DNA from 2 places in the Nonomuraea sp. NPDC001831 genome. Region 2 is predicted to be linked to the other one. Evidence: predicted binding sites of a transcription regulator. Region 2 holds the regulator's gene; the other holds the start of a gene.
The links. Region 2 encodes HrcA, which represses chaperone genes, less so after heat shock. Its sites were predicted from a motif close to TTGGCACTCTCNNNNNGAGAGTGCCAA; they were not measured.

Region 1 (14,364 bases), on a different contig from region 2:
TCGGCCACCTCGCCCACGAGGTGGGCCCGGATCGCGGCGCCGTCGGGCTCGTAGACGTAGCGGCCCATCGGGCCGACCGGCGCCTGGACCCCGGTGGCGGCCAGCGTGTGGCCGCCGGGCAGCAGGGTGGCGCGCCGGACGGGGCCGACCTGGGGGCCGGTCCAGAGGGTGGCCTCCTTGACCTCGCCCTTGTAGGAGACCCATTCGGCCTCCGCGCCCTCGGGGATGAACTCGTACGGGATGCCGGGGGCGACCTTGAGGCAGGCCCGCGGCGCCCGCGCGACCAGGTCGAGCACGACCGGCCAGGGCGGCGAGTAGGCCATGGGGTCGAACGTGCGGCCCTTGCCGCTGCGCCGGGCCGGGTCGGCGAACAGCGCGTCGTACTCCTCGGGCCGGACCAGCGCGGCGTCGCCCACCCGAACCCGCACCCGGTCGGCCAGCCCGAGCGCGTCGGCGTTGGCGCTCGCCACGGCGACGGTCAGCGGGTCGAGGTCGACGGCGTCGACCTCACAGCCGGCGCGGGCGAGCGCCAGGAGGTCGCCGCCGACCCCGCAGCAGGCGTCGATCACCCGCCCGGCGCCCATGCGCCGGGCGCGGTGGTCGGCGACCTCCCGGCGGGTGGACTGCTCCAGGCCGTGCGGGGTGAAGTACATGACCGCGGCGTCCGCGCCGAACTTCGCCGCGGCGCGCTCGCGCAGCGCCGCCTGCGTCAGCGCGGCGGAGGTGAGCGCCGCGTCGTAGGTGCGGCGCAGCCTGGTCGCCGCCGCGACCGGATCGGTCCCGGCCAGCTCCGCGGCCTCGGCGAGCGCCCGCTGCCCGCGCGGGGTCAGCAGCTCGCCGAAGGCGTCGAGATCCATGTACGCACTCCGCTCACAACTCAGGGTCGCTCACAACCAGGGGCCGCTCGCGATTCGGACCGCTCGTGATCCGGGGCCACTCACGACTCGGGATGGCTCACAGGGAGGTGTCGCCGAGGGAGACCAGCAGGCTGCGCAGCAGCCCGGCCAGGGCCTCGCGCTCGCCCCCGGACAGCCCGGCGAGCAGCCGCTCCTCGTTGGCGGCGTGCAGGACGAGCATCTCGTCGGCGACCCTCCTGCCCTCGTCGGTGAGGGCGACCAGCGTCATGCGCCGGTTGTTCGGCGCCGGCCAGCGGTGGACCAGGCCGCGCCGGACCAGGTGGTCCATCCGGTTGGTGAGCGCGCCGGGGCTGACCATGGCCGAGGCGGACAGGTCCTTCATGCACATGGCGTCGGCGCCGCTGCGCAGCAGCGTGGCCAGCATGTCGAACTCCCACGCCTCCAGCCCGTGCTCGGCCAGGAAGTCCTTCACGCCGCGCTCCAGCAGGCGCGAGGCGCGCGAGACCCGGCCGATCACGCCCATCGGGGACACGTCGACGTCGGGCCGTGTCCGCGCCCACTGTCCGAGAATCACGTCCACCGCGTCATCCACGGGGATCACCCTACCAAAGCTTCGATGTTGAAATGTTCGGCATCGTGCGATACTGTCCACGACGTCGAAATGTTCAACGTAGAAGTTTTCGAGGTAGGTTCATCATGAAGGTGCTGGTGCTGGGCGCGACGGGGTACATCGGCGGCGCGGTGGTCGAGCGGCTGGCCGAGCAGGGGCACGAGGTGGCCGTCCTGGTGCGGCCCGCCGCCGACGGGTCGCGGCGCGTGCCGGGCGTGGCGGACGAGCGTCACGGCGATCTGACCGACGTCGCGGGGCTGGCCGCCGCGATCACCCCGGACATCGACGCCATCGTGGTCGCCGCCCAGCTCGGCGGCGACAAGGAGGCCGACCTCGCCGCGATCGGCGTGCTCGCCGCGTCGGGCCGGAAGGTCGTCTTCACCAGCGGCGTGTGGGTGCTGGGCGCCACCGCCGACGGGCACGAGGAAAGCCCGGCCGACCCGATTCCGCTCGTGGCGTACCGGCACGAGATCGAGCAGCTGGTCATCGACGGCGGCGGCTCGGTGATCCGGCCCGCCGTCGTCCACGGGCGCGGCGGCGGCATTCCCGCCATGATGCGCGCGCAGGCCGCCGAGCGCGGCGCCGGCGTCTACGTCACCGATGGCGGCGAGCCGCACACCTGGACGTTCGTGCACGTCGACGACCTGGCCGACCTTGTCGTGGCCGTCCTGGAGAGGGGCGGCGCCCGCGTCTACCACGGCATCAGCGAGGAGGCCGTGCCGGTCGCCGAGGTGGCCGAGGCGGCGGCCAGGTCCGCGGGCGTCAAGCCGCAGGCCGAGCCCTGGCCGCAGGCCGAGGCGGCCCAGGTGCTGGGGGCCGGCTTCGCCGAGGCCCTGGCGCTCGGCCAGCGCATCAGCGCGACACGCACGCGCGCCGAACTCGGCTGGAACCCCTCCCGGCCCGGCGTCGTCGCCGATCTGACCGAGGGTTCCTACGTCTGATCGCTGTGAGCAGACGCGTTCGTGTTGACTGTCAAGGCCCTCTTGCATATGTTTCCTGTTGGCACTCTCACCTTGAGAGTGCCAACGTGCGACGAGGCAGGTCTGACACCCGCGACGGCAGGCCCCGCTGGTCGCCTCTTCTAGATCATTCAAATCTGAAGGGGAGGTCCGATCGTGACGACCGCCACCAAGGTTCCCGTTAAGCCGCTCGGCGACCGCATCGTGGTTCAGCCGCTTGAGGCAGAGCAGACCACCGCTTCCGGTCTGGTCATCCCGGACACCGCCAAGGAGAAGCCGCAGGAGGGCAAGGTCCTCGCGGTGGGCCCCGGCAACTGGGATGAGGACGGCGACAAGCGTATTCCGCTCGACGTCTCCGAGGGCGACGTCGTCCTCTACAGCAAGTACGGCGGCACCGAGGTCAAGTACGGCGGCGAGGAGTACCTCGTGCTCTCCGCCCGCGACGTTCTCGCGATCATCGAGAAGTAAGCCGGTTGTGTCGAGCCCCGGGCGCTCTTGAGGGCCCGGGGCTTTCGACGCCAGGAGAGGACTTTCAGCATGGCGAAGATCCTGCAGTTCGACGAGGACGCCCGTCGCGCGCTTGAGCGCGGTGTCAACGCCCTCGCGGACGCCGTGAAGGTAACCCTCGGCCCGCGTGGCCGTAACGTCGTCATCGACAAGAAGTTCGGTGCGCCGACGATCACGAACGACGGTGTGACCATCGCTCGTGAGATCGAGCTGGAGGAGCGCTACGAGAACCTCGGCGCCCAGCTCGCCAAGGAAGTTGCCACCAAGACCAACGACATCGCGGGCGACGGCACCACCACCGCCACCGTGCTGGCCCAGGCCATGGTCCGCGAGGGCCTGCGCAACGTGGCCGCCGGCGCCTCGCCGCTGTCGCTCAAGCGTGGCATCGACAAGGCCGCCAAGGAGATCAGCGACCGGCTGCTGGCCAGCGCGCGCGAGGTGGGCGACAAGAAGGAGATCGCCAACGTCGCCACCATCTCCGCCCAGGACGCCAAGATCGGCGAGCTGATCGCCGAAGCGTTCGACAAGGTGGGCAAGGACGGTGTCCTCACCGTCGAAGAGTCCAACGCCATGGGCATGGAGCTCGAGTTCACCGAGGGCATGCAGTTCGACAAGGGCTACCTGTCGGCCTACATGGTGACCGACCCCGAGCGCATGGAGTCCGTCCTGGAGGACGCGTACATCCTGCTCACCCAGGGCAAGATCTCCTCCATCGCCGACTTCCTGCCGCTGCTGGAGAAGGTCGCCCAGACCAAGAAGCCGCTGCTCGTGGTCGCCGAGGACGTCGAGGGCGAGGCCCTGGCCGTCCTGGTCACCAACAAGATCCGCGGCACCTTCACCTCCGTGGCCGTCAAGGCCCCGGGCTTCGGCGACCGCCGCAAGGCGATGCTCCAGGACATGGCGATCCTCACCGGCGGCCAGGTCGTCAGCGAAGAGGTCGGCCTCAAGCTGGAGCACGTCGGTCTCGAGGTGCTCGGCACGGCCCGCCGCGTCGTCGTCACCAAGGACGCCACGACCATCGTCGACGGCGCCGGCGACCAGCAGGCGATCGAGGACCGCGTCAAGGAGATCAAGATTGCCATCGAGCAGTCCGACTCCGACTGGGACCGCGAGAAGCTGCAGGAGCGCCTGGCCAAGCTCGCCGGCGGTGTGTGCGTGCTGCGCGTCGGCGCCGCCACCGAGGTGGAGCTGAAGGAGAAGAAGCACCGCCTCGAGGACGCGATCTCCGCGACTCGCGCCGCGATCGAGGAGGGCATCGTCTCCGGCGGTGGCTCGGCCCTCATCCACGTGGGCAAGGAGCTCGACGACCTCGGCCTGACCGGCGACGAGGCCACCGGTGTCGGCGTCGTGCGCCGCGCGCTGGTCGAGCCGGCCCGCTGGATCGCCGAGAACGCCGGCCTGGAGGGCTACGTGGTGACCCACAAGGTCGCCGAGCTGCCCGCCGGCCAGGGCCTCAACGCCGCCACCGGCGAGTACGTCGACCTGATCGCCCAGGGTGTCATCGACCCCGTCAAGGTGACCCGGTCCGCGGTGCAGAACGCGGCTTCGATCGCGGGCATGCTCCTGACGACCGAGGCGCTCGTGGTGGACAAGCCCGAGGAGGAGGCTCCGGCCGCCGGCCAGGGCCACGGCCACGGTCACGGCCACTGACCCGCCTGTTTCCCCCGCGCCCGTACGGCCCGCCCCGGTTCCCTCCGGCGCGGGCCGTCGGCTTTCCATGGACCGTCCTGGTTTCCTCGGTGCGGGCCGTCGGCTTCCATAGCCCGTCCCCGGTCTCGCCGGTGCGGGCCGTCGGCTTTCCATGGCCCGTCCCTGGCCTGGTGGATTCGGCCTGGTCGGCGGCCGGCCCGGCGATGGTGTGCACTTTCGGTGTCTTCGGATGCCGACCAGGTCGCTCGAAGGATGTCCAAGCACGGGCGCTTTCGGCGATCTTCATGGCATCCTTTCGGGATATGCCACCGTTTCCGCCCGCGTCGGTCGAGCTGTCCACAGCGCAGTTCGTCCTCCGGCCGCCCAGTACGGCGGACGCTCCGGAGGTCCTGCGCCTTGCCAGGGACCCGGACGTGCTTCTCTGGAACCCCCGCTGCCGCATCGAGGACGAGGCCGGAGCCGTTGCGGACTGCCTCAAGGGCGCCGACTGGTCAGACGGAACGCACGCCACGTTCTCGATCCTCGACGCCGAGTCCGGGCGTTACGTCGGCAACATTGCGTTGCACGGGCTGGACCTGGAGAACGCCCAGGCCCGGATCGGATACCGGATCGCGCCGTGGGCGCGCGGCCGAGGCGCCGCCACCGCATCCGTCCAGGCAGTCACGACATGGGCGATGACCACGCTGCAGCTCGCCCGGATCGTCCTCACGCATGCCGTCGAGAATCACGCCTCGTGCCGGGTGGCGCAGAAGTCGGGGTTCGTGCTGGAAGGCGTGATGCGATCAGCGAAGAGGTTCGGGGACGGCCGGCTTCATGATGAACACCTTCATGCTTGCCTGGCCGCGGATCTGGCCTCCTGAGCATCCCTCACAGCCTCGCCTCCCGGGTCGGAGAGCGGGGTCGGGGTCGAGGTGGTTGTGCCAGGGGCTCGGCGAGCCACCTCTGCCGGGGTGTCTCTGTTGAGCGTCTTGCGGGGGGCTGGCGTTCAGCTCGGCGGCCACGGCGTCGAGCTGGTCGCGAGTGTGGGCTGACAATTCGGCGCCTTTGGGGACGTTCCTGAGGTGGCAGGCCGTTGAGCCGCGTTGCTGTGGGCTGACCGGATCGCCCATGTAAGGGCATGTCGGTGGCGACCGCTGAACTCGTGGCGCCGCCCATCTCGGGTCCCCTGATGCCAGGTTCGGGAGCGCCCAAGATGTGCGTCGTGCATGCTCTCGGCGTCGCGGCCCGACCACCATGGGGTGCTCTAGCGGCGCTGCCGGGCCGCTTCTCTGTGCGCGTTCCCAGGTCCTCCCGGAAGTCCCCTCATCGGGGTGTCGGCTGGCAGGGCGGGGCCGGTGGGGGGACTGATGGGTTTTGGGGGCTTGGAAATGTGGGTGGGGCTTGTGGGGTGGAAGGGGGTGGGGGCGGGGAAAAATGGGGGAAGAGGTGGATTATTGGAGTAAACCGGCGGTGCGGGTTAAGCGTCGGGGTCTGGCAATTGTCGTGCATTTCGGCTTATCGAGTGAAACATTATGTCAGCTCATCAGGCTTAGTGTGGTCAGTCGATTACTGCTAGTTATCGTCGCTTCAATGTGACCAATCCGTAGCCGTTCGCCAGGGGGACAGGCCGGATCAGTGCGGGCATCATGCCTATCGTGAGCGAGGGAAGCGTCGCCGACGCCAAAATTGGGGTAAGGCTCGCGTCGAGACTTCCGGCACGGACGGATGACTCCGACCTTAGGGAACTGACGAGCCTCGCCGTGCAGGGAGATCGCAGTGCGATCGAATCCCTGCTCGGGGAGTTGCGTCCCATGGTGGTGCGGTATTGCCGCGCCAGGCTGGGCAGGGTTTCAGGGCAATATCACATTGCCGATGACGTAGCCCAGGAGGTGTGCATCGCGGTGTTGTCCGCGCTGCCGCGATACCGGGACATGGGGCGGCCTTTCGCGTCCTTCGTGTTCGGGATCGCCTCGCACAAGGTGGCCGACGCGCTGCGCAGTTCGGTGCGCTCGGCCGTGCCCACCCAGGATCTGCCCGACGGGCCCGACGACGGCCCCGGGCCCGAGGAGACGGTGGTCCGCTACATCGAGGTCGAGCACGCGCGCAGGCTGCTGGCCAGGCTGCCCGACAACCAGCGCGAGTTGCTGCTGTTGCGGGTGGTGTCGGGGCTGTCGGCCGAGGAGACCGGTAATGTACTCGGTATGTCACCAGGTGCGGTCCGCGTAGCCCAGCATCGGGCGCTGGCCAGGTTGCGGCAGATGGCCGAGCTGGAGTCGGCTTGACGCCGGAGGACGAGTTCCATGCGCTTCTCCAGACCGACGAGCTGCTCGACGCGGTCGCGCGGGGCCGGGCGCGGGATTCGTCCGACCCTGCGGTGCGGTTGCTGGGCGCGCTACTGGACGATGTCTCGGAGGAAGTCGATCAGCGGCGCTCCTCCGTGTCGATGACGCCGTCGACGTAGCCTCGGGCGTACTCCCAGCTGACGTAGTCGGCGGGGTCGGGGTGGAAGGCTGGCTCGTGCACCTGGGGCTGGCCTTTCTCGATCATCTGGCGAAGGTTGCCGCGCAGCAGCTCCCAGTCGAAGAAGTGCTGCTCGCCGCACTCGGGACAGTCGAGCACGAGGCCCAGCACCCCCTGCGGTTCGAGCAGGGAGCGAAAGACCTCGACGTCTGCCAGGTCGGTGATGGCCTCGTCGCGCTCGGCCGCGGTGAGTGGCTCGGCGTCGTCGAGAGCGCCCATCGCCGAGGACGGGTCGTTCGGGTCGTCCGCGAACGGGTCGCGGGGGACGTCTTCCAGCACCTTCCCACCATATGACCGAAGCGGCCCCGGCGGAGAGTATTAGCTGAGCCATCCCCGTCTGGCGGCCTCCACACCGGCGTGGAAGCGCGACTGCGCGCCCAGCTCGGCCATGGCGTCGGCGAACCTCGCGCGCACCGTGCGGACCGAGACGCCGAGCTGGCGGGCGATGGAGTCGTCGCACACGCCCTGCGCGGCCAGGCGGAGCACCTGGACCATGCCGTCGCCCCTGCGCCCCCAGGGCAGCGGCACGGCGCGGCCCCAGAGCTCCTGGAACAGCGAGCGCAGCATGCCGACGACGATCGGCGTGCGCACCAGGTAGAAGTTGTAGGCGTGGTCGGGCAGGTTGCCGCCCCACAGCGCGGGCAGGCCGGCGACCTCGGGCCCGGCCGTCATGAACCAGCTCGGCACCCGGTCGAGCGTGCGTACCTTGCCGCCGGTGTCGAGGAGCCGGGTGAGCTGCTCGCGTACGCCCGGCAGGCTCAGCGTGGAGACCGGAATGATCGCCTGAACGGTAAGAAGTTGCCGTTTTTGCGCATCAATCCATGGGTCCGCAAATTTACGAACAAAATCTGCCATTGTGCGCTCGTCCGGGATTGCGGTCAACAACTCCATGGGCGGCGATTGCACGGCTATGCCGACGACGCTCTCGTAGAGGACGTCCGCGCCGTTCACCATCTCCACCGGGAATGTGCCGCTCTGATAATCGCGGCCGGCGTCGTAGTCGTGGATCAGGCCGCGGATGGAGCCGAGCGCGGAGTCGATCCGGCGGCTCTCCTCGGCCAGCCGGTCGAGCCGCTCGGCGATGACCCGGCCGAGCGCCGCGGCCGGGTGCCTGGCCAGGTACTCGCCGGACTGCTCGTCGACCACCCCCAGCCTGACCAGGTCGTCGAGCTGGCGGCCGACCTTCTCGACGGGGCCGTCCATGGCCTGGGCGAGGTCGGTGCGCGTGGCCCTGTGCAGGCGTAGCAGCGCCGTGTAGAGGGCGGTCTGCGCCGGGTCGATGCCCAGCGTCTCGAAGGGCTCTGCAACGCGCCTGGGCTGATTACGCATTATGGGCGGCTCCGTCGGGGGGACACGGGCGTGCCGCGAGGATAACCCCGTACCGCCTGCGTGTCCGGGGCTTGCCGCGGAATCGTCGGCGGAACGTGCAACTTCGTGCAATTGCACGTTTTCACATTGCGTCGTGCCGTTGAGTGACGCAGGCTTTACCTAGCGTCGGCACCCTGAAGCGGGGCCTTGCGGCAGCCGCCATCAGGACGCGGAGGGGGGTTCGGTGGCGTGAACACGCCGCCAGGCCTGGGTGCCGGTGGCCGGGGATGGGACGGATCACCGACCGTCCCATCCCCCTGCACTTTGCGCGTTCCGGACGGCGAGGCCGGGCGCACGACGGGGCGTGGGGCCGTCGTGCTCCCGGCTTCGTTGCGTTTTGGAGGCAGGCCCTAGACTTAGGTCAATCAGCGCAGAGGTCAGGAGGGGGCCGAGGCATGTCCAAGTTCACCGAGATGGGTTTGACCTTCGACGACGTGCTGCTGGTGCCCGGCTACTCCGATCTCCAACCAGGTGAGGCCGACACCAGATCCCGTCTGTCACGGGACATCACGCTGTCCATCCCGCTCATCTCCGCGGCCATGGACACCGTCACCGAGGCCCGCATGGCGGTCGCCATGGCCCGTCAGGGCGGCATCGGCATCCTCCACCGCAACCTGTCGGTCGAGGAGCAGGCCCAGCAGGTCGATCTGGTCAAGCGGTCCGAGGCCGGCATGGTGACCAACCCGGTGACCTGCAGCCCCGACGACACGCTGGCCGACGTCGAGCGGCTGTGCGCGACGTACCGGATCTCCGGCGTGCCGGTGACGGACGTGGCGGGCACGCTGGTCGGCATCGTGACCAACCGCGACATGCGCTTCGAGACCGACCAGACCCGGCCCGTGCGCGAGGTCATGACCAAGATGCCGCTGGTCACCGCGCCGGTGGGGGTCTCCCGCGACGACGCGTTCGCGCTGCTGCGGCAGAACAAGATCGAGAAGCTGCCGCTCGTCGACCCCGACGGCAGGCTGCGCGGCCTGATCACGGTCAAGGACTTCACCAAGAGCGAGCAGTACCCGCTGTCCACCAAGGACGCCGACGGCCGCCTGCTGGTGGGCGCGGCGGTGGGCGTCGGCGGCGACGCGGAGCTGCGGGCCAAGGCGCTGATCGAGGCCGGGGTCGACGTCGTCGTCGTCGACGTGGCCCACGGTCACTCCAAGGGCCTGGCCGACATGATCGCCAAGCTCAAGGCCAACAGCAAGGTCCAGGTCATCGGCGGCAACATCGCGACCAGGGCGGGCGCCCAGATGCTGGTCGACGCGGGCGCCGACGCGGTCAAGGTCGGCGTCGGCCCCGGCTCCATCTGCACCACCCGCGTGGTGGCCGGCGTGGGCGCGCCGCAGGTCACGGCCATCCACGAGGCGTCCAAGGCGTGCGCCCCGGCCGGGGTGCCGGTGATCGGCGACGGCGGCCTCCAGTACTCGGGCGACATCGTCAAGGCCATCGCGGCCGGCGCCGACACGGTCATGCTGGGCTCGCTGCTCGCCGGCTGCGAGGAGTCGCCGGGCGAGCTGATCTTCATCAACGGCAAGCAGTTCAAGTCGTACCGGGGCATGGGGTCGCTCGGCGCGGTGCGCAACCGCGAGCGCGGCGGCACCTCCTTCAGCAAGGACCGCTACGCCCAGGCCGACGTCGGCGGCGACGACAAGTACATCCCCGAGGGCATCGAGGGCCAGGTGCCCTACCGCGGGCCGGTCGCGGCCGTCGCCCACCAGCTCATCGGCGGGCTGCGCCAGGGCATGTGGTACGCCGGCTGCCGCACGATCGAGCAGATGCACACCGACTGCGAGCTCATGCCGATCACGGCAGCGGGCCTCAAGGAGAGCCACCCCCACGACATCCAGATGACCGTGGAAGCTCCGAACTATCACAGAAGGTAAGTTCATGACTCAGCAGGTGGAGATCGGCCGGGGCAAGACCGGGCGGAGGGCGTACGCGCTCGACGAGATCGGGCTCGTGCCCTCGCGACGCACCCGTGACCCGGAGGAGGTGTCGATCGCCTGGCAGATCGACGCCTACCGGTTCGAGCTGCCCGTCGTCGTCGCCCCCATGGACAGCGTGGTCTCGCCCGCCACCGCGATCGAGATCGGCCGGCTCGGCGGCCTGGCCCCCCTCGACCTCGAAGGGCTCTGGACGCGCTACGAAGACCCGTCCCCGCTGCTGGAGGAGTGCGCCGCCCTCGACGCCGCGGCCGCGACCCGGCGGCTCCAGGAGATCTACGACGCGCCGATCAAGGAGGAGCTGATCGGGCGCCGGATCGAGGAGATCCGGGCGTCCGGGGTGACGACGGCCGTCCGCCTGTCGCCGCAGCGCACGGTCCAGTACCACAAGGCCGTGATCGACGCCGGCGTGGACATCTTCGTCATCCGCGGCACCACCGTCTCGGCCGAGCACGTCTCGGGCCGCGCCGAGCCGCTCAACCTCAAGCAGTTCATCTACGAGCTCGACGTGCCGGTCATCGTCGGCGGCTGCGCCACCTACACCGCGGCGCTGCACCTGATGCGCACGGGCGCGGCGGGCGTGCTGGTCGGCTTCGGCGGCGGCGCCTCGCACACCACCCGCAACGTGCTGGGCGTGGCCGTGCCGATGGCCACCGCGATCTCCGACGTGGCCGCGGCGCGCCGCGACTACATGGACGAGTCCGGCGGCCGGTACGTGCACGTGATCGCCGACGGCGGCATGGGCACCTCGGGCGACATCGCCAAGGCCATCGCGTGCGGGGCCGACGCCGTCATGGTGGGCTCGCCGCTGGCCAGGGCGTCCGAGGCCCCCGGCCACGGCTTCCACTGGGGCTCCGAGGCCCACCACCCCGACCTGCCGCGCGGCCGTCGCGTGGAGTTCGGCACGGTCGGGACGCTGGAGCAGATCCTGCACGGCCCCTCCAGCGTGGCCGACGGCTCGATGAACCTGATGGGCGCGCTCAAGCGCACGATGGCCTCCACCGGCTACTCCGACATCAAGGAGTTCCAGCGGGTCGAGGTCGTGGTCGCGCCGATCCAGCGCTGAGGCGGCCGACCGACGTCTGCGACGGCTCCCGGGGGTTGCGGCCTCCGGGAGCCGGCTGCTTTCCGGGGCTCACCGGCCCGCCGGAACCGAGTGCTTTCCGGGGGTTCTGCCGGCTCGCCGTGTCGAATCGGGACACCGCCGTTCGTGTAGGACATGCAAGGGTGACGCACGTGCCGGCGAGGTGGTTGCAGGATGTCCGATGAGGTCGAACGGGCCTTCCGGGAGGAGTACGGCCGGGCGGTGGCGGTGCTCGTCCGCGTGTTCGGTGACATCGACGTCGCCGAGGAGGCGGTGCAGGAGGCGTTCGCGATCGCGCTGCGGCAGTGGCCGCAGGCCGGCCCGCCGCCGAGCCCGGCCGGCTGGATCATCACGACCGCCAGGAACCGGGCCGTCGACCGGCTGCGCAGGGAGTCGGGCCGCCACGACAAGTACGTGCAGGCGGCGCTGCTGCACGCCCGGGACGAGCCCGTCGAGGAGGGGCCCGTACGGGACGAGCGGCTGCGCCTGATCTTCACCTGCTGCCATCCGGCGCTCGCCCCGCACGCGCGGGTGGCGCTCACGTTGCGGCTGCTCGGCGGGCTGACCACGGCCGAGATCGCGCACGCGTTCCTGGTGCCCGAGGCGACCATGGCCCAGCGGCTGGTCCGGGCCAAGAGCAGGATCCGGCAGGCGGGGATCCCGTACCGGGTGCCGGCGGCGGCGGACCTGCCCGACCGGCTGCGCGCGGTGCTGGCGGTGATCTATCTGATCTTCAACGAGGGCTACACGGCCAGCTCGGGCGAGCGGCTGGTGCGCGAGGACCTGTGCGCGGAGGCCGTCCGGCTCGGCCGCCTGCTCGCCGAGCTGATGCCGGACGAGCCCGAGGTGTGGGGCCTGCTGGCGCTGATGCTGCTGGTTGGGTCGCGCCGGGCGGCGCGCACCGGGGACGGCGGCGAACTGGTGCCGCTGCCCGAGCAGGACCGCGCCCTGTGGGACCGCGCGCTGGTCGAGGAGGGGCAGGCGATCGTCCGGCGCTGCCTGCGGTGGGGGCGGCCGGGGCCCTACCAGGTGCAGGCCGCGATCAACGCCGTGCACGGCGACGCGGCGAGCGCGGGGGAGACCGACTGGCGGCAGATCGTCCAGCTCTACGACCTGCTGCTGGCGTACACGCCGGGGCCGGTCGTGGCGTTGCACCGGGCGGTGGCGGTGGCCGAGGCGGAGGGCGCCGAGGCGGGGCTTGCGCTGGTGGAGGGGCTGGAGATGACAGGCTATTACCTGTTCCACGCCGTACGGGCCGACCTGCTGCGACGGCTGGGACGCGACGAGGAGGCGGCGCGGGCGTACGGCGAGGCCATCGCCCGTGCGGGCAACGAGGTCGAGCGGGAGTTCCTGCGCCGCAGGCGCGCGACGTTGAGGGGGACGTGAGATGGACCGGGTGTGCGTGGTCACGGGGGCCAACCGGGGGATCGGGCTGGAGGTGGCCAGGCAGCTCGCGGCGGCGGGCGACACGGTGGTGCTGACCGCCAGGGACGAGCGCAAGGCCGCCGAGGCGGCGGCCGGCATCGGCGGCGAGGTGCTGGCGCGGCGGCTCGACGTCGCCGACGAGCGGTCGGCGGCCGACCTGGCGCGGGAGCTGGAGAAGACCCACGGGCGGGTCGACGTACTGGTCAACAACGCCGCCATCCATTACGACACCTGGCAGCGGGCCAGCGACGCGGACCTGGGCGTGGTGTCGGAGGCGCTGGAGACGAACCTGCTGGGCGCCTGGCGGGTCACGCTCGCGCTGCTGCCCCTGTTGCGCGGCAGCGCGCACGGCCGGATCGTCAACGTCTCCAGCGAGATCGGCTCGCTGGCCTCGATGGGCGGCGGCACGCCCGCGTACACGGTGTCGAAGACGGCGCTGAACGCGCTGACCAGGATGCTCGCGGCCGAGCTGCGCGGGGACGGCATCCTGGTCAACGCCGTCTGCCCGGGATGGGTGGCGACCGACATGGGCGGCCCCGGCGGGCGGCCGGTCGCCGAGGGCGCGCGGAGCGTGTTGTGGGCGGCGGACCTGCCCGACGACGGGCCGGCCGGCGGCTTCTTCCGCGACGGCGAGCCGTTGCCGTGGTGACGGGCGCGAGCTTCTGAGGCAGGCCGTATCCTGCCGTAGCATGGCCGATCTCGTGCACACCCACGTCCTCGACATCGACGGCGACGTCGTCACCAAGCGCTACGTCGACGGCAAGGCGGGCGCGGCCGAGCGCGAGTGGCGGGCGCTCACCCTGCTGGCCGAGCACGCCCCGGGCCTGTCCCCGTGGCCGATCGCCTTCGAGGACGGCGTCGTCCGCATGACCAGGATCGACGGCGTGCCCCTGCGCGGCCTGGCCGCCGGGCAGACGCCCCTGGCCGCCATGGCCGCGGCGCTCACCGAGTTGTACGAGGCCGTCCCGCCGGGCGTGCTGGCGGCCGTCCCGGTGCGCCCTTGGCAGGCCGAGGCGGTCGCGGGGCAGGTCAGGGAATGGCTGGGCGCCTGGCGGCCGCGCGGCCCGCGGGCCGACCACGCGGTCAGGGAGGGCCTGCGCTGGCTGGCGGGCTGGCGTCCGGGGGAGTCGGGCGTCCGGCCGGTGTTCGGGGCGGGCGACGGCAACCTGGCGAACTTCCTGTGGGACGGCACACGCGTGCGCATCGTCGACTTCGAGGACTCCGGGCGCAGCGACCTGGCCTTCGAGCTGGCCGAGCTGGCCGAGCACGTCTCGATGTGGGTGGACGGCGAGGTGGAGATCGCCGACCGGTTCGAGCTGAGCGGGCCGCAGGCGCGCCGGCTGCGCGACTGCCGCAGGCTGCAGAGCCTGATCTGGCTGTTCCTGCTCTCGCACGACGGCCCGCGCAATCCGCCCGGCACCTTCGATCGTCAGGTCGACAGGGTGCTGCGATCATTGGGGGCATGAGA
Region 2 (14,364 bases):
CGCGGCAGCAGTTCGAGGTGCCGATCCAGGCCGCCATCGGCGCCCGGGTCATCGCCCGCGAGAACATCCGGGCCATCCGCAAGGACGTCCTGGCCAAGTGCTACGGCGGTGACATCTCCCGTAAGCGCAAGCTGCTGGAGAAGCAGAAGGAAGGCAAGAAGCGGATGAAGATGGTCGGCCGCGTCGAGGTGCCCCAGGAGGCCTTCGTCGCCGCGCTGTCCACCGACTCCGCCGCCGCCGCCGACAAGAGCAAGAAGTAGCCGCTACAGGCCCAGCACGGCGGGCGTTCGCGCGAGCGCCCGCCAGTGCCGGCCCGGGTCGGGGAGCAGGCGGCGGGCCCGCAGGTCCATCAGCCCGCCGACGCCGGTCAGCTCGGCGGCCAGGTCGCCGTCCGCGCCCCTGAACTCCTGCCTGATCCGGAACGTCTTCCCCGCGCCCCACTCGAACGCGCAGCTCACCTCCACCTCGTCGCCGGCGCGCAGCTCGCGGTGGAAGCGGATGGTGCTCTCCAGCGTCACCGGGCCGACGCCGGCCTCCCGCAGGTCGTCGATCGAGATGCCGGCCGCGCGCAGGCACTCCCAGCGGGCGTGGTCGCCGTACTGGTGGTAGACCACGTTGTTGAGGTGGCCCTGGGTGTCGAGCTCGTAGCCGCGTACGGCGATGCGGACCGAGAAGGTCATGATCGTTCCTCCAGCCAGGCGTGCGATTTGGCGGTGAGGTAGCGCAGGCCGTCGTCGCCGAGCTCCACCCAGTCGCCGCGGGCCCAGCCGCCCGTGGTCTGGGGGGCGAAGCCGTGCCGCTGGAACAGCGCCGACGCCTCCTTCTGGGTGAGACCGCGGCGGCCCCACTCCGCGATGACGTGGGCCGTGCGCTCGGCCTCGCTCAGTTCCTCGTCGCCGAGCGCGGCGGCCAGCTCCTCCAGGCCGCGCGCCATCAGACGCAGCGAGGCCTGCACGCGGGCGATGTCCATCGGCGTTCCCCCATCGCTGTTCGATTGCTACCGATAGCTTAGCGATGGCAGCGGATACCCTGAAAGGGTGGAAGTGGTGCGTACGGAACGAATGGTCCTGTCCCGGATCCGCCCGGAGGACCTCGAAGCCGTGCACGAGATCCACTCCGACCCGCGGACGAACGTCTACAGCTCCGCCGGGCCCACCGTCGACCTGGAGGCCAGCCGGGTCATGCTCGACCTGTGGCTGGCCGACTGGGAGGAACGGGGGATCGGCTACTGGGCCGCCCGGCTGACGGACGCCTCGCAGGTGCTGGGCGTCGGCGGCCTGCGGCACGCGGCCCTGGACGGCGAGGACGTGCTCCACCTGTACTACCGATTCCGCCCCACCGCCTGGGGCCACGGGTACGCGGTCGAGCTCGCCAGGGCGGCCCTGCGCGTCGGGCGCGACCTGGGCCCCGTGGTGGCCCTGATCGGGGACGGCAACGAGCCGTCCCGCCGGGTGGCGGAGAAGGCGGGCCTGCACAGGGAGCGCACGATCCCGTACGGCGGCGTGCCCAGCGACCTCTACGTCGCCTGACCGCCCAGAGCCGTGCCCTGACCGCTCTGAGCCGTCGCCTGAGCCGTCGCCTGAGTCGTCGGCTGAGCTGTGTGTCGGCTTAGTCGTCGCCTGAGTCGTCGGCCGGCCGCTCAGGGGCGGGGACGCCGGCCCGGACGGGGCCGCATCAGGACGCCCGCCAGCGCCACCAGGCCGGCCACCGCCTGGGCCGCCAGGAACCCGCCCGTCGCGGCCGGCCCGCCGGCCAGCGCGACCACCGCGGGCAGGCAGCCGAGCAGCGCCAGGTCGGCGCCCGTGGCCGCCCACAACAGCGGACCGGTCGGGACCGCGCCGCCGGGGGTGTCGATGACCGGCATCGAATGGTCGACCGGCCCCCTCCTGGCCATCCGCAACGCCCCGGCCGCCAGCGCGGGCGCGGTGAGCAGCCCGAACATCCACGTGCCGGACGGAAGGCCGCCCACCGCCGCGACGCCCGCCAGGGCCAGGGCCGCCCAGGCGCCGCCCAGCAGGCCGGGCAGCAGCGCCCGAGCCGCCAGCGCCGGACGCGCGCCCACGCCGGTCAGCCTGGCCAGGGCGGGGTTGTCGGCGTCCCGGCGCGCGCCGGACGTGCCGGACGCCGCCACCGCCAGCGCGCCGCCGAGCACGACCAGCCCGAGAGCCGCCGGAGCGGCGCCCGCCTGGGCGAACACGGCGGGCAACGCCGCGCTCGCCGCCGTGGCCGCCAGCCGCCAGGGACGGCGGCCGAGCCGCACCCAGTCCTGCCAGGCCAGCGCGAGCGGCGCGGGCAGCCCCGGCCACGGCCGTGAGACGAGCTTCCTGGCCCGCCAGTGGTTGTCCTCGGCGATCCAGGTCAGCGCGCCGGGATCGAGGGTGACGGCGGCGTCGGTGACGTGCCCGGCCCGGGTGGAGGCGGTCAGCAGCAGCCGGGTGGGGATGGCGGCCAGCGACCCCCACGCCCGGCGGGCCAGCACGGCGGCCAGCGCCGCCATGGCCGACGCCGTGGCGGCCAGCGCGGGCAGGGGCGCGTTCGCGGCGGCCGCGAGCGCCGTCCGGGCCTGGCCGCTGACGGCGACCACGGCCAGCACCAGGAGCGCGACCAGCACGCCGGTCAGCCACAGGTTCCAGGTCGGGGAGGACTGGGCGAGCATCGCCAGCGCCATGCCCGCCACGCTCGCCGCCGTCGCCACCGCCAGCGCGGCCAGCAGCCGCCACACCAGCGCGCCGGGCGCGCCGAGCGCCGCCAGCAGCCCGAGCCCGAGCAGCAGCCCCGCCACCAGCGCGACGACCATGAGCACCCGCCCGGAACGCCCGAGCAGCCGCCGCCGGTCCAGCGGCGAGGTCAGCAACCAGGACGCCTCCGCGGCGGGCACCATCACCGGCCCGGCCGCCCGCGCCAGCGCCAGGCAGCCCGCGAACCCCAGCAGCACCAGCGCGACCCCCGCGCCCGTCCGCCCCGGCTCGACCGTCCCGCCCAGGCCGGAGACCACCGAGGACAGCGGCTGCCCGACCACGGCGAGCAGCATGCACAGCCCGAACAGGCTGACGTACCGATCGACCAGCCCGGCCGGCGCCCGCCCGCGCGCCCGGACGAACGCCCGCACCGACCGCACGCTCACCTCGCCCGCGCTCACCTCGCCCGCGCTCACCGTCCCGCCGCCTTCCCCGTCGGGCCGCTCTCGCGGACGACGGCGTCGTGGCCGCTCATGCGGGCACCCCGGCGGGGGAGACCCGGCGGGCGGCGTCGGCCAGGGCCTGGTCGTGGGTGGCCATCACCACGGTGCCGCCCTCGTCGGCGTACTCCTCCAGGAGTTCTCCGAGCCGGACGCGGAAGGCCGCGTCGAGGCCGCGTTCCGGCTCGTCGAGCAGCAGCAGCGTGCTCGGCCTGAGCAGCGTGGCGGCCAGGCAGAGGCGCTGGCGCTGGCCGGTGGACAGGTTGAGCGGCGGCGCGTCGGCCCGTTCGGTCAGCGCGAACTCCTCCAGCGCCGAGTCCACCGTCATGCGCGCCTCGGCGTAGACGGCGCCCATGAGCTCCAGGTGCTCGCGCGCCGTCAGCCCCGGGTACCAGGCGGGCTCGTCGCCGAGCAGTGCCACCCGGCGCCAGAAGGGCGCGTCGTCGGCGGGCTCGGCGCCGAACACGCGGACCTCGCCGGAGGTGGCGGGCTGGAGGCCGGCCAGGCAGCGCAGCAACGTGGACTTGCCCGAACCGTTGGGCCCGACGACCGCCACGACCTCACCCGGCTCGACGGCCAGGTCGAGGCCCCGGAGCGCCGGATTGCCCCCGAGCTCGACGGACAGGTCCGCGACTTCGATGATCAAACCGCTCACCGTTCGAGCGTAGCCACCCCGCCGGCCGCCCGCGCGACCGGTCTCCGGGGGCTTCCCACGGCCTTCCCGCGGCCTTCCCGCGGCCTTCCCGCGCCTTCCCACGGCTTCCCGCGGCCTTCCCCACGACTCCCCGCGGCCTTCCCGCGGGTCTCCCACGGCTTCCCGCGGCCTTCCCACGGGTCTCCCACGGCTTCCTGCGGGCTTGCCCCACCTTCCCTTGGGCGTGAGAGCCGATTCTGTCGGTGCCGGTCGCTACCTTTGCTGTTCCCGAACACCAGTGCTACTGGAGGGTGACGTGATTGCTTCTGAGCGATTCGAGCGTGCCGCTGTGCTGGGGGTGGCCGTGGCGGAGGAGACCCGGCGGCTGCTGCGGCTTCACCTGAGACCCGCCGAGGTGGGCGGCGACGGCAGGGTGGTGGTCGACGTGCCCTATCCCGACGCGGCGGTGGTGGCGGCGCTGCTCGACGTCGCGGCCGAGTGTTTCGGCGAACGCGGCGGCTCGGTCGAGGAGACCAGGCAGGCGGCCCTGGAGACCCTGTTACAACTGGCCGAGTTCGACGCCGACTCCCAGCTCGCCCGGGTGCCGCCGGAGCCCGGCGACAGGCGCGGGTGACGGCTCGGCGAACAGGCCGAATGGGCACATGTCCGTTGTTCTCCGTCGATAGGCCGAGAAAGCCGGAAAAATCGGTGCGCTCTGTGTCCGTCCGTCCGCTACCGTCGCGGCATGCGCATCCTCTCCGTCAACGTCGGGCGGTCGTTCGACGCGGAATGGGCCGGCAAGCTCGGCCGTACGGCGATCGACAAGCGGGCCGTGCCCCACCGGGTGGCGGTGCTGCGCAACGGCCTGGCCGGCGACGAGCGGGCCGACACGCCCAACCACGGCGCCCCCTCCCATGCCGTCTACGCCTACGCCCGCGAGGACTACGACTGGTGGCAGGGCGAGCTCGGCCGCGACCTGCGCGACGGCCGGTTCGGGGAGAACCTGACCACCGCCGGTCTCGACGTCAACGGCGCCCTCGTGGGCGAGCGGTGGCGCGTCGGCAGCGCCCTGCTGGAGGTCACCGGCCCGCGCATCCCCTGCGTGGTGTTCCGCAACTGGATGGACGAGCCGGGCTGGCTCAAGCGCTTCACGCGGGCCGCGCGGCCAGGGGCCTACCTGGCCGTGGTCGAGCCGGGCGAGCTGGGCGCGGGCGACGAGGTGGAGATCGTCTCGCGTCCGGAGACCGGGATGACGGTGGCGGACGCCTTCCGCGCCCGCCACGGCGACGCCGACGCGCTGGCCCGGGTGCTCGCGGTCCCCGGCCACGCCCCGGAATGGGACGAGCTGGCCGCACGGGCGGGCCGGGCGGACGGCTAGGGACCGCGCGCCCGGCACGGATGGGCGGCTCTCCAGACGGGCAGGGACCGCGCGCCCGGCACGGATGGGCGGCTCTCCAGACGGGCGGAGACCGCGCGCCCGGCCGGGCGTCCGTCTAGCGCAGGACGGTGTACAGGGCCGAGGTGAGGGAGGCGCGGGCGTCGTCCTGGTCGATCGACCACATCATCGAGCCGCCCAGGCCCTTGAGCCGGATGTAGGCCGCCTTCTCCAGCAGCGACGCCGGGTCGTCGTAGGACCAGAACTCGTTGCCGTCGTACAGCCACATCGCGCCGGTGCGCACGTCCCGGTAGCGCTTGCCGGGCTTGGTCGCCAGGTCCTTGTAGTCCTCGCTGCCCGGCCCCCACTTGCCGGCGGCCGGTCCGGTCGCGGGCTGCCAGAGGCCGTCGCCGCCGCCGGTCACGCCGGTCCAGCCCTGTCCGTACGCGGGCACGCCCACGACGATCTTGCGGCCGGGCGCGCCGCGCGACAGGTAGTCGCGGACGGTCTGGTCCACGCTGTACTTGACAGGGTTGGGGTCGCGCCGGTCGTTGAACAGGTTCCCGTTGTGCCCGGTCCGCGATTCCCAGGTGCCGTGCAGGTCATACCCCTGGACGGTGGCGAAGTCGAGCGACCGGAACACCCGGCGCACCTCGAACCCGGCGTCGATCTTCGCGGCGGCGGCCGGGAGGAAGGCGGTGAGCTGCGAGCTCGCCGAGAAGGCCCGGAGCTGGGCGCGCAGTTCCTCGACGAAGAGGGTGAAGTTGCGCCGGTCCTCGGGCCTGATCACGTTCCCGTCGTTGCCCGCCGAGCCCGGCCACTCCCAGTCCAGGTCGACGCCGTCGAACACGCCGGCGCCCGCGCCCGGCTCCAGGCCCGGCAGGTTGCCGCGCAGCCACAGGTCGACGCACGACCGGGCCAGCGCGGACCGCGACTCGGCGGTGAGCACGGCGTCGGAGAAGTACTTGGACCCGGTCCAGCCGCCGAGCGAGATCAGCACCTTGAGGCCGGGGTGCTTGGCCTTGAGCTTGCGTAGCTGGTTGAGGTTGCCGTTGAGCGCCTGGCCCGGCTGGTCGGCGACGCCGTCCACGCTCTGCTCGGCCGGCACCGGGCGCTGCCAGTCGGCCCAGGGGTCGGCCGAGTAGCAGGAGCCCTCGGCGTTGACGAAGCCGAAGGCGTAGTTGAGGTGGGTGAGCTTGGCGGCGGCGCCGCTGGTGTCCACGTCCTTGACGTGGTAGTTGCGCCCGTACACGCCCCACTGGATGAAGTAGGCGACCCGCTTGAATCCGGGATGGGCCTCGGCGGGCACGGACACCGCCGTCAGCCCGAGTAAGAGCGAGAGTGCGAGGACGATCTTCTTCACGGGCGCTCCTGGGGGGTGAACTTATAAGAAACTTTCCTATAAGTTGACGCGATCGTAGAACCGTCACCCCGTGCCGTCAACGACGCGCGCCACCTCCTCGGCGCTGGAGAACAGCCGCCACGCGCGCGCCGGGTCGCCGAACAGCGACAGCACCAGATCGGCCAGCTCCTGCCTGGTCGCGGCCGCCGCGAGCAGGCTGAGGACGTGCTCCGCCGGCGGCCGCAGGAAGGCGTTCGTCCACGCGACGACCGGCTCGGCCGCCACCCACATGCGCCGGGCCGTCTCCCGCGCGAACGCCGCGTCGTACGGCCCGCCCGCCGCGATGGCCTCGGCCGCGATCCAGGCGCAGGCCGAGCCCAGGTTCGCCCCCTGCCCCGTGATCGGGTCGTTGGTGACCCAGGCGTCGCCGATCGCCAGCGCCACGCCGCCGCCGGGCAACTCGGCCACCGCCTCGCGCACGACCGGCGTGATCGCGCCCTGCAGCAGGTCCTCCGGCCCGAGCAGCTCGAACGCGGCCGGATCGAGCTGCTCGGCCAGGCGCGGCGCGTGCTCGGGCAGCAGAGCGAGCAGCGTCTTGCAGAACTCGTCGGCCGGCACCCGGGCCAGCACGTCGAGCGGCCCGCCGGGGATCGCCTCGACCAGGACGCCGCCATGCACGCCCGACCGGGTCATCATCGCCATGGACAGGATCTCGCCGCAGCCGGGCGAGATGTTGAAGCCGAAGGCCGGCCCCGGGTCGAACCCGTGGAACAGGCCGGCGGCCAGGATCCGCTGCGGCGCCTCGTACGGCGACCACGCCGGAACGCGCGGGAACAGCTCGCGCACCGAGCGCCGCCCGGTGGCGACCACCATCAGCTCGTGGTCGCGCGACCAGCGGGCGACCTGGCCCGCGTCCGGCGGGAGGGGATCGACGACCAGCCGGCCGCCCCTGCCGGTGTAGTCGTCCATGAGCGCCGGCAGCAGCACCCGGAAGTCGACCCCGTGGAACGGCTCGCTCACGCGGCCGGTGAACTCCAGCGGCGGATCTCCCTTGATCGACAGGCGGCCGCTGACCAGCAGGCAGCCCGGGTCGAGGAAGTGCAGGCTGCCCAGCTCCCGCTCGCGGTCCTGCGCGCGGCCCATCCTGCCGACCGTGTTCGGCAGCCGCCCGCGGCCCAGGTCGGCCGCGTCGCCCTCGCTGTAGAGCGTGGTCGCGACGCCGAGCTGCTGCAGCCGCAGGGCCAGCGTCAGCCCGGAGATCCCCGCGCCCACGATTCCGACGCCCGTCATGTGCCGCCTCCTTCGATGGCTCTGAGCACATCCGTGAGCAGGCACACTGGATGACGTGCCATCCACCCTGCCCGACGGCGATCCGGCGCCCGCCTCCGGCGAGCTGCCCGACAGCGCGCTGCGCGGGCTCGGCGAGCGCCCGTTCGGCTTCTACGTGCACGTGCCGTTCTGCGTCACCCGCTGCGGCTACTGCGATTTCAACACCTACACGGCCGCCGAGCTAGGGCCCGGCGCCTCCCACCGCGACTACGCCGACACGGTCGTGGCGGAGGTGCGCCTGGCCCGGCGCGTGCTCGGCGACGCCGACCTGCCCGTGGAGACGGTGTTCTTCGGCGGCGGCACGCCCACGCTGCTGCCTCCCGAGGACCTGGCGCGCGTCCTGGCCGCGATCGACGCCGAGTTCGGGCTGCGGCCGGGGGCGGAGGTCACCACCGAGGCCAACCCCGAGTCCGTCGACCCCGCCTACCTCGACAAACTCCGTCAGGGTGGCTTCAACCGGGTCAGCTTCGGCATGCAGAGCGCGCGTGAGCACGTGCTCCAGGTGCTCGACCGCAGGCACACGCCGGGGCGTCCGGCGCGGGCCGTCAAGGAGGCGCGGGCGGCCGGGTTCGAGCACGTCAACCTCGACCTGATCTACAGCACGCCGGGGGAGTCCGACGACGACTGGCGAGCCTCGCTGGCCGCCGCGATCGAGGCCGGGCCCGACCACGTGTCGGCGTACTCGCTGATCGTGGAGGAGGGCACCAGGCTCGCGGCCCGCATCCGGCGCGGCGAGCTGCCGATGCCCGACGACGACGTCGCCGCCGACCGCTACCTGATCGCCGAGGAGATGCTGGCCGAGGCCGGTTTCTCCTGGTACGAGGTGTCCAACTGGGCCACCTCCGAGCAGGCCCGCTGCCGGCACAACCTGCTCTACTGGACCGGCGGCGACTGGTGGGCCGCCGGCCCCGGCGCCCACAGCCACGTCGGCGGCACCCGCTGGTGGAACGTCAAGCACCCGGCCGCCTACGCCCAGCGCCTGGCGGCGGGCGCCTCGCCCGCGCACGCGCGCGAGGTGCTCACCGGCGACGACCGGGCCGCCGAGCGGCTGATGCTGGAGCTGCGGCTGGTCTCCGGCTACCCGCTCGCCGAGGTCGCGCCCGGCGCGCGCACGTCCGTGGCGAGCGCGCTGGCCCGTGGGCTGCTGGAGCCGGAGCCGTTCAGGGCGGGCCGGATGGTGCTCACCCTCAAGGGGCGGCTGCTGGCCGACGCCCTGATCACCGAGCTCATGTGACCAGGCGGATGGCGAACGGGTAGCGGTAGTTCTCGCCCCGGTTGGTGGCGATGGCCGCCTGGACGTGGAAGATCAGCGACACGATCCAGATGATCGGGAACAGCAGCAGGCCGACCAGCACGATCGACAGCACCATCGCCACCGCGTAGCCGATGAACATCGTGATCTGGAAGTTCAGCGCCTCGGCTGCCTGGTCCCTGACATAGGGGGACTCGTCCTTCTTCATCAGGTAGATGACCAGCGGGCCGATCCACGAGACGAGCAGGCCCAGCAGGTGGGCGAGCATGGCCATCGTGGTGTCGTCGCTGCCGCGGCGCGGGCCGAACCGGCCGGGCACGTACGGCCCGGCGGGGTGGCCGTAGCCCTGCTGCCCGTGGCCCGGAGCTTGTCCGTAACCGGGGGGCCGGCCGTAGCCGGGCGGCGGGGGCACGTAGCGGGGCGGCGGAGGCATGGGGCCGGATTGCGGGCCGGGTCCGCTCGGCGGCTGCCGCCCGTAGTCCGGCTGGGAACCCGGCTGCTGCCCGTAGCCGAGCTGGGGGCCGGAGCCCTGGTCGCGGGGCGCGTCGTAAGGCGGCACGTCAGAACGCGGGACGTCAGAACGCGGGACGTCAGAACGCGGCATGTCAGAAGGCGGCACGTCAGAACGCGGGACGTCGGGGGTTGGGTCGTCGGCGGGCGGCGGGTCCTGGCTCATGATGCCTCCGTAACGAAGTCGATCAGTTCCTCGACCCGGCCGAGCAGCTCCGGCTCCAGGTCGGTGTAGGACGAGACGGCGCCCAGAATGCGCCGCCAGGCGTCCGCGGGCTCCATGCGCCAGCCCAGTGCGGCGAGCACGCCCTCCTTCCACGGCACCCCGCGCGGCACGTCGGGCCAGCCCGGGATGCGCAGCACGGACGGTTTGACCGCCTGCCAGATGTCGATGTATGGGTGACCCACGACGAGCACGTGCGGCGAGGTGATCCGGGCCGCGATCCGGCTCTCCTTCGACCCCGGCACCAGATGGTCGACCAGCACGCCGAGCCTGCGGCCCGGCTCGGGGGCGAACTCGGCCACGATGGCGGGCAGGTCGTCGACGCCCTCCAGGTACTCGACGACGACCCCCTCGACCCGCAGGTCGTGGCCCCAGATCTTCTCCACGAGCGCGGCGTCGTGCACGCCCTCGACGTAGATCCGGCTCTCCTTGGCGACCCGCGCCCGCAGCCCCTCCACGGCGATGGACCCGGACGCGCTGCGCCTGGGCCCCGCAGCCGCAGACGCAGCCGCAGCCGCGGCCGCCGGGCGCACCAGCGTCACTGGCCTGCCCTCCAGCAGGAACGCGGCCGGCGCGAGCGGGAACAGGCGGCGTTTGCCGAACCGGTCCTCCAGGGTGACGGCCTCCTTGTCGCAGGCCACCACGGCGCCGCAGAAGCCGCTGTCGGCGTCCTCCACGACCAGGTCGAGTTCGGCGGGCACCTTCGGGATCTTGCCCTTGCCCGGCCGCCGCCAATTACCCGCCAGCACATCACCCTCGTACACACGGGGACCGTAGCAAATCACCCGCTGACCGCAAGGCGCTTACGCGCGCCGCTGCGCCGGACGAGCACGACGACCGTGCCGACGATGCCGATGAGCAGGCCGGCGCCGGGGAACAGGAACAGCGCCGCCACCCCGCCGAACAGGCCGCCCGCCGCGGAGAGCACGTCCCGGCCCACGCCGAAGCGGGCCGACGACTCCTCCTGCGTGGCGCAGGTCAGCTGGTAGTCGCCCTTGGCGGGGGCGTTGACGGCGAGGATCTCCTGCCAGGTGGTGCCGCCGGCGCTGAGCGTCTGGGTGCCGGAGACCTTGACCAGCCTGGCCTGGGCCGGGCCGCCGGAGATCTCGCACTGGTAGTTGACCCGCGTGTCGGTGGCGATGTAGACGGCCGGGCGCTTGGCGGGGTCGATCGCGACCTTCACGCTTTCGCCCGACGCGAACGTGGTCGTCGGGGCCATGTCCGTGACGCTGCTCAGCACGCCGCCGGCGAACACGACCACGCCCACGACGCCCAGCACCACGGCGACCGCCCACACGACGGCGATCCACCACAGGCGCGGCCTGATCGCCTTGCCGTCGATCCTGGCCGGGAACTGCGGCTGCTGGCCGTACTGGTTGTGGGGGCCGTACTGGTTCGGCTGGGCGTACTGGTCGGGCTGGGCGTACTGGTTCTGCTGGCCGTACTGGTTCTGCTGGCCGTACTGGTTCTGCTGGCCGTACTGGGGCGGGGGGCCGTACGGGGCGGACGGCTGTTGCTGCTGGTAGGGCGGCTGGCCGGGCTGCTGCGGCTGGTACGGCGGCTGGGCGTGCTGGTTCTGCTGACCGTAGTAGGGACCCTGCCCCTGGGGCGGTCCGTACTGCGGGGGCTGGGAATTGTCGGTCATGCGGCAAGTGTGAGGCCTGTCGCTTGTAAGCCGCTAGCAACAGGATGGGACCTGGTGTTATCGCACCTTGTGGGCGAGAGCCGTACACTTGGCACTCGGGAACACGGAGTGCTAGACCTGTCGTTTCCCTGTTAGGCAGAGGCAGGAGGTGAGCACGTGCTCGACGAACGGAAGCTTGCGGTGCTCCGCGCCATTGTCGAAGACTACGTGTCCACCAACGAACCGGTGGGCTCCAAGGCGCTGGCAGAGCGCCACAACCTCAAGGTCTCCCCGGCAACGGTCAGGAACGACATGGCCGCTCTGGAGGAGGAGGGCTACATCACCCAGCCGCACACCAGTGCGGGCCGCGTGCCGACGGACAAGGGCTACCGCCTGTTCGTCGACCGGCTCTCGCAGGTCAAGCCCCTGTCGGGGGCCGAGCGGCGGGCGATCGAGACCTTCCTCGCCGGCGCGGTCGACCTCGACGACGTGGTCTTCCGCACCGTGCGGCTGCTCGCGCAGCTCACCCGGCAAGTCGCGGTCGTGCAGTACCCGACGCTGACCCGTTCCACGGTCAGGCACGTCGAGCTGGTCCCGCTCAACGACCGGCGGGTCATGCTCGTGCTGATCACCAACACCGGGCGCGTCGAGCAGCGCGTGATCGAGCTGCCCGAGGTGGTGGAGGACGACCGCATCGCCCATCTGCGCGCGGTGCTCAACTCCTGCCTCGACGGCTGCGGGCTGAGCAACGTCCCCGAACTGGTCGCCGACCTGCCCGAGCGGCTGCCCGCCGAGGACCGGCCCGCCGTGGCCACGATCCTGTCGGTGCTGCTCGAAACCCTCGTCGAACGCCATGACGAGAAGATCGTGTTCGCCGGCGCGGCCAATCTCGCGGGCGCCGACTTCGCCACCGGCCTGCGCGACGTGCTGGAGGCGCTGGAGGAGCAGGTCGTGCTCATGCGGTTGCTCGGCGAGACATCCACAGACACCCCGTCCGCGCTCACCGTGCGCATCGGCTCGGAAAACCCCTACCTTCGCGGCACGTCCATCGTCGCAACCGGATACGGTTCTGGCGACAACCAACTGGCCCGGCTCGGCGTGCTGGGTCCCACGAGGATGGACTACCCCGTGACGATGGGCGCCGTACGCGCGGTGGCACGCTACGTCAGCCAGATCCTGGCTGCATCTTAAGAGGTCGATAAGTGGCAAACAGCGACTACTACGCCACCCTCGGGGTGCGCCGTGACGCCAGTCAGGACGAGATCAAGAAGGCCTACCGCCGCCTCGCCCGCGAGCTGCACCCCGACGTGAACCCCGATCCTGAGACCCAGGAGCGGTTCAAGGAGATCACGCAGGCCTACGAGGTGCTGTCCGACCCGAACAAGCGCCAGATGTACGACCTGGGCGGCGATCCCTTCGGCGGCGGCGCGGGTGCGGGAGCGGGCGCCGGCGGCTTCGGCGCGGGTTTCCCCTTCAGCGACATCATGGACGCCTTCTTCGGCACCGCGGGCGGCACCCGCGGTCCGCGCTCGCGCGCCAGGAGGGGCCGCAACGCCACCATCCGGGTCGAGCTCGACCTGCGCGAGACGGCGTTCGGCACCACCCGCGAGCTGGTCGTGGACACCGCCGTGCTGTGCGAGGTGTGCCACGGCGCCGGCGCGGCCCCCGGCACCCACCCCGACACCTGCGACATGTGCAACGGGCGCGGCGAGATCTCCCAGGTCACCCGCTCGTTCCTGGGCCAGGTCATGACCTCGCGGCCGTGCCCCCAGTGCGGCGGCTTCGGCAGCATCATCCGCCACCCCTGCCAGGAGTGCTCGGGCGACGGCCGGGTGCGCACCCGCCGTACGATCAAGGTCCGCATCCCCGCGGGCGTCGAGGACGGCACCCACATCCAGCTCGCCGGCGAGGGCGAGGTCGGCCCCGGCGGCGGCCCGCCCGGAGACCTCTTCCTGGAGATCGTCGAGCGCGCGCACGAGATCTTCGAGCGGCGCGGCGACGACCTCCACTGCACGGTCCAGATCCCGATGACGGCCGCCGCGCTCGGCACGATCCTCGCCGTCGAGACGCTCGACGGCTCCGAGGAGATCGACGTGCGCCCCGGCACCCAGTCCGGCCAGGTCATCACCATGTACGGGCGCGGCGTGCAGCGGCTCAACGAGTCCGGCAGGGGCGACCTGCTCATCCACGTCAACGTCGAGACCCCGATGCGGCTCGACCAGACGCAGGAGGACCTGCTGCGCGAGCTGTCCAGGCTGCGCGGCGAGGAGCGGCCGCCGGGCAAGTTCGCCCCCGGCCAGCAGGGTTTCTTCTCCCGCCTGCGTGACGCCTTCAACGGCAGGTGACGATCACCCGTGACCGTCCCCGTGTTCCTCGCCGAGGACCTCGACGGCGCCGAGCTCACGCTCGACGGCCCTGAGGGGCGGCACGCGGCCTCCGTGCGGCGCCTGCGCGCCGGCGAGCGGGTCGACCTGACCAACGGCGCCGGCGACGTCGCCGAGTGCGTGGTGCGCGAGGTGTTCAAGGACGCGCTCGCGCTCGACGTGCTCGCCCGCTACACCGTCGAGCCGCCCGCGCGGCGGCTCGTGGTCGTCCAGGGGCTGCCCAAGGGCGACAGGGGCGAGCTGGCCGTCGAGATGATGACCGAGGTGGGGGTCGACGTGATCGTGCCCTGGGCCGCCTCGCGTAGCATCACGCAGTGGAAGGGCGACAAGATCGCCAAGGCGCTGGGCCGGTGGCGCTCGACGGCCCGCGAGGCCGGCAAGCAGGCGCGCCGGTTCCACCTGCCGCAGGTGGCCGATCTCGCCTCCACCGCCCAGGTCGAGGGGCTGCTGGCCGACGCGGCGCTGGGGCTCGTGCTGCACGAGGAGGCCGCCGAGCCGCTGTCGAAGGTGGCG

Region 1: groES (co-chaperone GroES) is a predicted target of HrcA. The motif match lies at 2,467-2,493, and genes of this name have one in related genera.

The regions. Positions count from the first base shown of each region.
Region 1 covers NZ_JBIATU010000002.1:1,093,336-1,107,699, reverse strand. The annotation lists gene ACFYYW_RS10655 (methyltransferase domain-containing protein) at 1-857, opposite strand, end outside; gene ACFYYW_RS10650 (MarR family transcriptional regulator) at 955-1,449, opposite strand; gene ACFYYW_RS10645 (NAD-dependent epimerase/dehydratase family protein) at 1,554-2,408, shown strand; gene groES (co-chaperone GroES) at 2,580-2,894, shown strand; gene groL (chaperonin GroEL) at 2,964-4,583, shown strand; gene ACFYYW_RS10630 (GNAT family N-acetyltransferase) at 4,754-5,443, shown strand; gene ACFYYW_RS10625 (sigma-70 family RNA polymerase sigma factor) at 6,209-6,844, shown strand; gene ACFYYW_RS10620 (DUF5319 domain-containing protein) at 6,984-7,361, opposite strand; gene ACFYYW_RS10615 (LuxR C-terminal-related transcriptional regulator) at 7,401-8,411, opposite strand; gene guaB (IMP dehydrogenase) at 8,846-10,327, shown strand; gene ACFYYW_RS10605 (GuaB3 family IMP dehydrogenase-related protein) at 10,332-11,453, shown strand; gene ACFYYW_RS10600 (RNA polymerase sigma factor) at 11,646-12,857, shown strand; gene ACFYYW_RS10595 (SDR family NAD(P)-dependent oxidoreductase) at 12,859-13,545, shown strand; gene ACFYYW_RS10590 (phosphotransferase) at 13,586-14,362, shown strand; gene ACFYYW_RS10585 (GNAT family N-acetyltransferase) at 14,359-14,364, shown strand, end outside.
Region 2 covers NZ_JBIATU010000003.1:929,277-943,640, reverse strand. The annotation lists gene lepA (translation elongation factor 4) at 1-260, shown strand, start outside; gene ACFYYW_RS15105 (acyl-CoA thioesterase) at 264-680, opposite strand; gene ACFYYW_RS15100 (hypothetical protein) at 677-970, opposite strand; gene ACFYYW_RS15095 (GNAT family N-acetyltransferase) at 1,047-1,529, shown strand; gene ACFYYW_RS15090 (DUF6297 family protein) at 1,640-3,154, opposite strand; gene ccmA (heme ABC exporter ATP-binding protein CcmA) at 3,210-3,833, opposite strand; gene ACFYYW_RS15080 (hypothetical protein) at 4,129-4,446, shown strand; gene ACFYYW_RS15075 (MOSC domain-containing protein) at 4,558-5,190, shown strand; gene ACFYYW_RS15070 (glycoside hydrolase family 18 protein) at 5,306-6,550, opposite strand; gene ACFYYW_RS15065 (styrene monooxygenase/indole monooxygenase family protein) at 6,614-7,819, opposite strand; gene hemW (radical SAM family heme chaperone HemW) at 7,875-9,092, shown strand; gene ACFYYW_RS15055 (DUF4870 domain-containing protein) at 9,085-9,669, opposite strand; gene ACFYYW_RS15050 (DUF3097 domain-containing protein) at 9,783-10,607, opposite strand; gene ACFYYW_RS15045 (DUF456 domain-containing protein) at 10,625-11,488, opposite strand; gene hrcA (heat-inducible transcriptional repressor HrcA) at 11,645-12,658, shown strand; gene dnaJ (molecular chaperone DnaJ) at 12,670-13,812, shown strand; gene ACFYYW_RS15030 (16S rRNA (uracil(1498)-N(3))-methyltransferase) at 13,822-14,364, shown strand, end outside.